Regions from separate parts of the Aminobacter sp. SR38 genome, predicted to be linked through region 2. Evidence: riboswitches for the same ligand, from Rfam matches in the RefSeq annotation. Region 2 holds a riboswitch; the other holds the start of a gene.
The links. Region 2 has a riboswitch for thiamine pyrophosphate ahead of thiB (thiamine ABC transporter substrate binding subunit). Riboswitches for the same ligand answer to the same signal wherever they lie in the genome.
Positions count from the first base shown of each region.

Region 1: another riboswitch for thiamine pyrophosphate. It lies ahead of thiC (phosphomethylpyrimidine synthase ThiC); the one in region 2 lies ahead of thiB (thiamine ABC transporter substrate binding subunit).

Region 1 is NZ_CP062112.1:3,881,528-3,885,603, forward strand. It holds gene thiO (glycine oxidase ThiO) at 1-449, opposite strand, end outside; gene thiC (phosphomethylpyrimidine synthase ThiC) at 446-2,272, opposite strand; TPP riboswitch at 2,382-2,498, opposite strand; gene IG197_RS19060 (3-methyl-2-oxobutanoate dehydrogenase (2-methylpropanoyl-transferring) subunit alpha) at 2,687-3,922, shown strand; gene IG197_RS19065 (alpha-ketoacid dehydrogenase subunit beta) at 3,926-4,076, shown strand, end outside.
Region 2 is NZ_CP062112.1:3,601,742-3,605,817, forward strand. It holds gene thiP (thiamine/thiamine pyrophosphate ABC transporter permease) at 1-500, opposite strand, end outside; gene thiB (thiamine ABC transporter substrate binding subunit) at 748-1,752, opposite strand; TPP riboswitch at 1,797-1,920, opposite strand; gene IG197_RS17585 (thiamine diphosphokinase) at 2,025-2,669, shown strand; gene IG197_RS17590 (ABC-F family ATP-binding cassette domain-containing protein) at 2,673-4,076, shown strand, end outside.

The DNA of each region.
Region 1 (4,076 bases), 280 kb from region 2:
AGCTTTTGCTGCAGCCCGAGCATCGCCTTGCGCGGATCGAGATGCGCCTCCTCGGTGAAGAACAGTGCGCGTCCGAAACGTCCTTCGAGGTCAGGCTCGAGTGCTGCGATCGTATCGGCGTCAACCTCGCGAAAGCCGGACGTTCGGCGGCCGAAGCGGTCGAGTTCACCCGTGTCCCGGGCCGGCGCCACGACCAGCGTACCGTTGCGCATGACATGCCCGGGCAGGGCGGCGGACCACCAGTCGGCGGCACCGCGTCCGAGCGAAAGCACCGTCTCTTCGGCACTCTCGCGTTCGCACCAGGGCGCCAGCATGCCGCCGGCCTGCCATGAGGCATTGCCGGCGATCTGCCTTCTGGTGTCGACCACGGTCACGCTTGCGCCGTGTGTCGCCAGCTCATGCGCGAGCGTCAACCCGGCGACGCCCGCACCGCGGATCCGCACCTTCATGGCTGGCCTGCCGTCTCCGCGGGTTCGGCGCTTTCCACCGGCATGTAGAGGTCGCCGCCGTCGCGGTACTTCGCCGCCATCGCTGCCAGCCCTTCCTTCTGCGCCTCGGCGCGGATGTCGTGGGAGATCCGCATCGAGCAGAATTTGGGGCCGCACATGGAGCAGAAATGCGCCACCTTGTGTGCTTCCTTGGGCAAGGTCTGGTCGTGGTAGGAACGCGCCGTCTCCGGGTCGAGCGACAGGTTGAACTGGTCCTCCCAGCGGAACTCGAAGCGTGCCCGCGACAGCGCGTCGTCCCTGACCTTGGCGGCCGGATGACCTTTGGCGAGGTCGGCGGCGTGTGCTGCGATCTTGTAGGTGATAACGCCCACCTTGACGTCGTCGCGGTCGGGCAGGCCAAGATGCTCCTTGGGCGTGACGTAGCAGAGCATGGCCGTGCCGAACCAGCCGATCATTGCAGCGCCGATGCCAGAGGTGATGTGGTCGTAGCCGGGCGCGATGTCGGTGGTCAAAGGCCCAAGCGTGTAGAAGGGCGCTTCGCCGCAGACCTCGAGCTGCTTGTCCATGTTTTCCTTGATCTTGTGCATCGGCACGTGGCCGGGGCCCTCGATCATCACCTGGCAGTCCTTGGCCCAGGCGATCTTGGTAAGTTCGCCCAGCGTCTCCAGTTCGGCGAACTGGGCGGCATCGTTGGCGTCTGCAATCGAACCTGGGCGCAGGCCGTCGCCGAGCGAAAAGGCGACGTCATAGGTTCGGCAGATGTCGCAGATCTCCTCGAAATGCTCGTAGAGGAAGCTCTCCTTGTGGTGATGCAGGCACCATTTGGCCATGATCGAGCCGCCGCGCGAGACGATGCCGGTGACGCGGTCAACTGTCAGGTGGATGTAGGCGAGCCGCACGCCGGCATGGATGGTGAAATAGTCGACGCCCTGCTCGGCCTGCTCGATGAGCGTGTCGCGGAACACCTCCCAGGTCAGGTCCTCGGCGATGCCTCCGACCTTCTCCAGCGCCTGGTAGAGCGGCACCGTGCCGATCGGCACCGGCGCGTTGCGGATGATCCAGTCACGGATGTTGTGGATGTTGCGGCCGGTCGACAAGTCCATCACCGTGTCGCCGCCCCAGCGTGTCGCCCACACCATCTTCTCGACCTCCTCGGCCATCGACGAGGTGACGGCGGAATTGCCGATATTGGCGTTGATCTTGACCAGGAAATTGCGGCCGATGATCATCGGCTCGCTCTCGGGGTGGTTGATGTTGGAGGGGATGATGGCGCGGCCGCGGGCGACCTCGTCGCGGACGAATTCCGGGGTGACGAAATCGGGAATGACGGCGCCGAAGCTCTCGCCGTCGCGTTGAAGCTTGGCCCGGATCTGCTCGCGGCCGAGGTTCTCGCGGATGGCGACGAATTCCATTTCGGGCGTGACGATGCCGGCGCGGGCATAAGCAAGCTGGGTGACGGCGCGGCCGCCGGTGGCGCGCAGCGGGGCGTTGCGAACCGGGAATTCCGGCGTCAGCCTTTCGCCGGAGACGAAGCCATTGTCCTCAGCCTTGACCGCGCGGCCTTCATAACGCTCGACGTCGCCGCGGGCGATGATCCAGTCTTCGCGCAGCCGCGGCAAGCCGCGCTCGATGTCTGTTGTCACCGACGTGTCGGTGTAGGGGCCTGACGAATCATAGACGGTGACCGGCGGCTCGCCGGCGCTCGGATGAACCGAGATCTCGCGCATCGGCACACGGATGTCGGGATGGAGCTTGCCTGGCTTGTAGACCTTCCGCGACGCCGGAAGTTCGCCAACGGTGACTGATGGGGTGTGGGCATTCATGAGTGAGCCTCCTGGTTGGAGACCCAGTCCATGCGATGAGAAGGAGGAGAGGTTTTGCCTGGGGACTTCGGGCAAGAATGAGCCCGAATGCCTGAGCCGGATATCCGGCCTGCTGCGCCTCGCACCGTCCCTACGCCAGTATGAACTGGATCAGGTTCAACGGGTCACTGCGCTGCGCGAGCCAGCAGAATCTCAGCCCCTTGTCGGGACCCCCCTGGTGAGCCCTAAGCATGGAGGCGGAACCGGCGTCGTGTCAACGGCCTTTCGCCGAGGCCGAGAGAATGCCAAAGTCGGGGGCATCGAGACCCATTGCGGTTTCGAAGACGATCGGATAATAGGTCAGCGTTACTGACATAAATTGTCTGCCGCGCAGGGAGGACCAATTGGCCTGCGCACGCGACAGGAGGAGCATCCGTGACGGACAATCCCGCGCCGCTGAAGTTCCATGTGCCCGAGCCGGAAGTGCGCCCGGGCGGCACCCCCGACTTCTCCAATGTGCCGATCCCCAAGGCGGGTTCGGTCGACAGGCCGCCGGTCGACGTCGATCCCAGGACGATCCGCGACCTGGCTTATTCGATCATCCGCGTGCTCAATCGCGAGGGCGATGCCGTAGGTCCATGGGCCGGTACGCTGACCGACGAGGAGCAGCTCGAAGGGCTGCGCCACATGATGACGCTGCGCTCCTTCGACGCGCGCATGCAGATGGCGCAGCGCCAGGGCAAGACCTCTTTCTACATGCAGCATATGGGCGAGGAGGCGGTTAGCTGCGCCTTCCGCAAGGCGCTCGTTCAGGGTGACATGAACTTCCCGACCTATCGCCAGGCCGGCCTGCTGATCGCCGGCGGCTATCCGATGGTCGACATGATGAACCAGATCTATTCCAACGAGATGGATCCGCTGAAGGGCCGCCAGCTGCCGATCATGTATTCGGCCAAGGATCACGGTTTCTTCTCGATTTCCGGCAACCTGACCACCCAGTATATCCAGGCGGTGGGCTGGGCGATGGCATCCGCCATCAAGGGGGACACCAAGATCGCTGTCGGCTGGGTCGGTGACGGCGCCACCGCCGAGAGCGACTTCCACGCCGCACTTGTCTTCGCCTCGACCTACAAGGCGCCCGTCGTCCTCAACATCGTCAACAACCAGTGGGCGATCTCGACCTTCCAGGGCATCGCCCGCGGCGGCTCCGGCACCTTTGCCGCGCGCGGCCTCGGCTTCGGCATCGCAGCCTTGCGTGTCGACGGCAACGACTATCTCGCTGTCCATGCGGTGGCGAAATGGGCGACGGAGCGGGCCAGGCTCAATCTCGGGCCGACGCTGGTCGAATATGTCACCTACCGTGTCGGCGCACATTCCACGTCAGACGATCCATCCGCTTACCGGCCCAAGACAGAGTCCGATGCCTGGCCGCTGGGTGACCCGGTGATCCGGCTGAAGAACCACCTGATCAAGCGCGGCCTGTGGTCGGACGAGCGCCACAAGCAGACCGAGGCGGAAATCCTCGAGGCAGTGATCACGGCGCAGAAGGAAGCCGAGAGCCACGGCACGCTGCATGCCGGCGGCAAGCCGTCGACGCGTGACATGTTCGAGGGCGTCTATGCCGAGATGCCGCCGCATCTCCGTCGCCAGCGCCAGAAGGCGGGAGTGTAGCCGATGCCGCGCATGACAATGATCGAGGCCATCCGCAGCGCCATGGATGTCGCCATGGGCCGCGATGACAACGTCGTCGTTTTCGGCGAGGACGTCGGCTATTTCGGTGGCGTCTTCCGCTGCACCCAGGGTCTTCAGCAGAAATACGGTCGGG
Region 2 (4,076 bases):
TCCGCCGGCACCGTCTGCAGCGCCTCCAGAATCAGCCGCGTCGCCAGCGGCAGGTTGAAGAAGACATGGGCAACGAGAATGCCGGACAGCCCATAGATGCCGGGCCAGGTGCCGCCGGTCAGCGCCGCCAGCGGTTCAGCGAAATAGCCGGCGCGGCCGTAGAGCGACAGGATGCCAAGGGCTGCGACGATCGCCGGCAAGGCGAGGGGAACGGCAAACAGGCGCAGGATCAGCGCGCGGCCGGGAAAGGCGGGATGCCGTGCGAGCGCTCGGGCAACGAAGATCGCCGGCACAACCGACAGCAAGGTCGACAGCAGCGCCTGCCACAGGGTGAAACGGGCAATGCGGAAGAGATAGGAATCGAAGGCGTCGGCAGCACCTTGTGGATTGCGTGCGGCCTCGATGCCAAGACCGGCAAATGCGCCGCCGATCAGGATGCCGATGGCCGCCAGCGCGATGATGCCGGCGGCGATGCGGGGGTCTGTACGGCTCACCGACATGCAGGGCCGCGATTGGCTGGGCGCAGGTGCGGCAGCCGCGATGGGTCGCGCTCTGTCCCACCCCCCTCTGGCCTGCCGGCCATCTCCCCCGCAAGGGGGGAGATCAGCGGCTTGGATGCCCACGCACCACCGGCAACCTCTGGGGTTGGCGAGAGCCATTCCACTACCAATCTCCCCCCTTGCGGGGGAGATGGCCGGCAGGCCAGAAGGGGATGTTCAAGCGCAACCATGGCAGGTCGACAGAGCCTTACTTGCTCATCACGCCGAGCCACTCGTCGACCCAGGCCTTGCGGTTGGCAGCCACCTCGTCGGCGCTGAAGATCAGCGTCTTGGTCGGCTTCACCAGCTTGTCGAAGGCAGGGTTGAGCGGCTTGTCGGTCTTGCCGGCGGGCAGCATCCAGTTGGTTTCGGGTACGGCGTCCTGGAAGCCTGGGCTGGTCATGAAGGCCATGAACTTTTCGGCCAGCGGGTTCTTGGCGCCGGTCGTGGTGATGCCGGCGACTTCGATCTGCAGGTAGTGGCCTTCCTCGAAGGACGCCGCCTGGTAACGCTCGGTGTTCTCGGCGACCATGTGGTAGGCTGGCGAGGTGGTGTAGGACAGCACCATCGGCGCCTCGCCCTTGGTGAACAGGCCATAGGCCTCGCTCCAGCCCGGGGTGACGGTCAGCACGCGGCCCTTGAGCTTGGCCCAGGCTTCCGGCGCCTTGTCGCCATAGACCGACTTGACCCAGAGCAGCAGGCCGAGGCCCGGCGTCGAGGTGCGCGGATCCTGGATCGCGATCTTTTCTTCCGGATTGCCCTCGACAAGTTCCTTCAGGCTTTTCGGCGGGTTCTTCAGCGTCTCGGTGTCATAGACGACGGCGAAGTAGCCGTAGTCGTAAGGAACGAAGGTGTCGTCCTTCCAGTCACCCGGAACCTTGACGTCGGCGCCGGCGGCACCATGCGGTGCAAACAGGCCGGTGGCCTTGGCTTCGGCTGTCAGGTTGGTGTCGAGGCCAAGCACGATGTCGGCCTTGGTCGATGCACCTTCGAGCTTGATGCGGTTGAGCAGTGCTACGCCATCGGCGACCGAGACGAAGTCGACAGTGCAGGCGCAGTCGGCTTCGAAGGCCTTCTTGACCTGCGGGCCGGGGCCCCACTCGGAGGTGAAGCTTTCATAGGTGTAGACGGTAAGCTTGCCTTCGGCAGCGGCAGGGAAAGCAACCGTGGCCAGTGCCAGGGCGGAAGTCATGGACAGGATCAACGAGCGCATCGGCGCCTCCTTCATTGGTGTTGAAAGGGAATTTGAAGCGCCGGGCGTCCGAAGCATCTAATCCCTCCGCCGGTACAAACCGGATCAGGTTCAGCGGGTTGGCCGGGACGGTTCCCTATGCCTCTCAGCCGGCACGCAATTGCGCGACCGGCACCCCGTTAGAGCGGTTCAACAAATAGGCTCGCGCATCAGGCCACGCAAGCGGTAGTTTGCCGGCCACCGACCGCGTCGCGGCCTTCCGTTTCGGCTGCCGGGCTGGTAATGCGCATGCCATGACCCGGTTCACCATACTTCTCGGCGGCGAGCTTTTCCGCACCCCGCGCCTCGACCGCCAGGTGGCGGGCAGCAGGGTGATTGCGGCAGATGCCGGTATCCGCCATGCCGCCACGCTCGGGCTGATGCCAGAACTGTGGCTCGGCGACTTCGATTCCGTGCCGGTAAATCTCGACCCGCGTTTTGCCGACCTGCCGCGGGCGACCTTTCCGGCCGAAAAGGACAGGACCGACGGTGAACTGGCCATCGATGCCGCGCTTCGGCTCGGCGCGACCTCGCTGGTGCTTGTCGGCGCCTTCGGCGGCGCCCGCGCCGACCACGCCTTCCTTCATTTCGCCCTGGCGCTCAGGCTTGCCGAAGCCGGCATCGAGGTGCTGCTGAGCAGCGGGCGCCAGGAGGCTTTGCCGCTCCTGCCCGGCAGCGCCGGCTTCGACTATGAAGACGGCATGCTGTTTTCGGTGCTCGCCTTCTCCGAGCTGACCGGGCTGTCCGAACAGGGCGCCAAGTGGCCGCTCGACAATGTCGACGTGCCGTTCGGTTCGTCGCTGACCCTTTCCAATGAAGTGCGGGGTCCGTTGCGGATTTCGCTCGGTAGCGGCCGTGCCCTACTCCTCGCTCATCCCTTTCCTGCCTCGGATTTCTGAAACATGGCGCCTCCGCTTCTCAATCTCGACGGCATCCGTCTGACCTTTGGCGGCACGCCGCTGCTCGATGGCGCCGCACTGACGGCAGCTGCCGGCGACAAGATCGCGCTTGTCGGCCGCAACGGCTCGGGCAAGTCGACGCTGCTCAAGATCGCGGCGGGCATGATCGAGCCGCAGGACGGCGTGGTGTTCCGCCAGCCTACGGCAACCATCCGCTACTTGCCGCAGATGCCCGACATGGACGGCTTCCCCTCTGTCCGCGCCTATGTCGAAGCCGGGCTCGGACCTGCTGACGATCCGCATCGCGCCACCTATCTGCTCGACCATCTCGGCCTGACCGGCGAGGAGTCTCCGGCCGACCTGTCGGGCGGCGAGGCGCGCCGCGCAGCACTTGCCCGCGTCATGGCGCCCGAGCCCGACATCCTTCTGCTCGACGAGCCGACCAACCATCTCGACCTCTCGGTCATCGAATGGCTGGAAGAGGAACTGATCCGCACCTCCTCGGCGCTGATCCTGATCTCGCACGACCGCCGTTTCCTCGAGCGCGTCAGCCGCAACACCGTCTGGCTCGATCGCGGCCAGACGCGCCGGCTCGACCGCGGCTTTGCCCATTTCGAGGAATGGCGGGACCAGATCCTGGAGGAAGAGGAGCGCGAGCAGCACAAGTTAGGCCGTCAGATCGTGCGCGAGGAGCATTGGCTGCGCTATGGCGTGACGGCGCGGCGCAAGCGCAACATGCGCCGTCTCGGCGAACTGCAGACGATGCGCCAGACGTTCCGCAGCCATCGCGGCGCCGAGGGCGTGGCAACCATGGTTGCGAGCGAGGCGGCAGAATCCGGCAAGCTTATCATCGAGGCCAAGAACATCGAAAAGAGCTTTGGCGAGCTTTCAGTCGTCAAGGGTTTCTCGACCCGCATCCAGCGCGGTGATCGCGTCGGTCTCGTCGGCCCCAATGGCGCCGGCAAGACGACCTTGCTCAAGATGCTGACCGGCGAGATGGAGCCCGATGCCGGCAGCGTGCGGCTTGGCGTCAATCTGGAGATCGCCACCCTCGACCAGAAGCGCGAGGCGGTCGATCCGAACGAGACGCTGTCGAGCTACCTGACCGATGGCCGTGGCGAAAACCTCGTCATCAATGGCGAGCAGCGCCACGTCGTCTCCTACATGAAGGACTTCCTGTTCAAGCCCGAGCAGGCGCGGACGCCGGTGCGCGAACTGTCCGGCGGCGAACGTGCCCGGCTGATCCTGGCGCGCGTGCTGGCGCGTCCGGCAAACCTTCTGGTGCTCGACGAACCGACCAACGATCTCGACATGGAGACGCTGGAACTGCTTCAGGAACTGGTCGCCGGTTTCGCCGGCACCGTCATCCTGGTCAGTCACGACCGCGATTTCCTTGACCGCACCGTC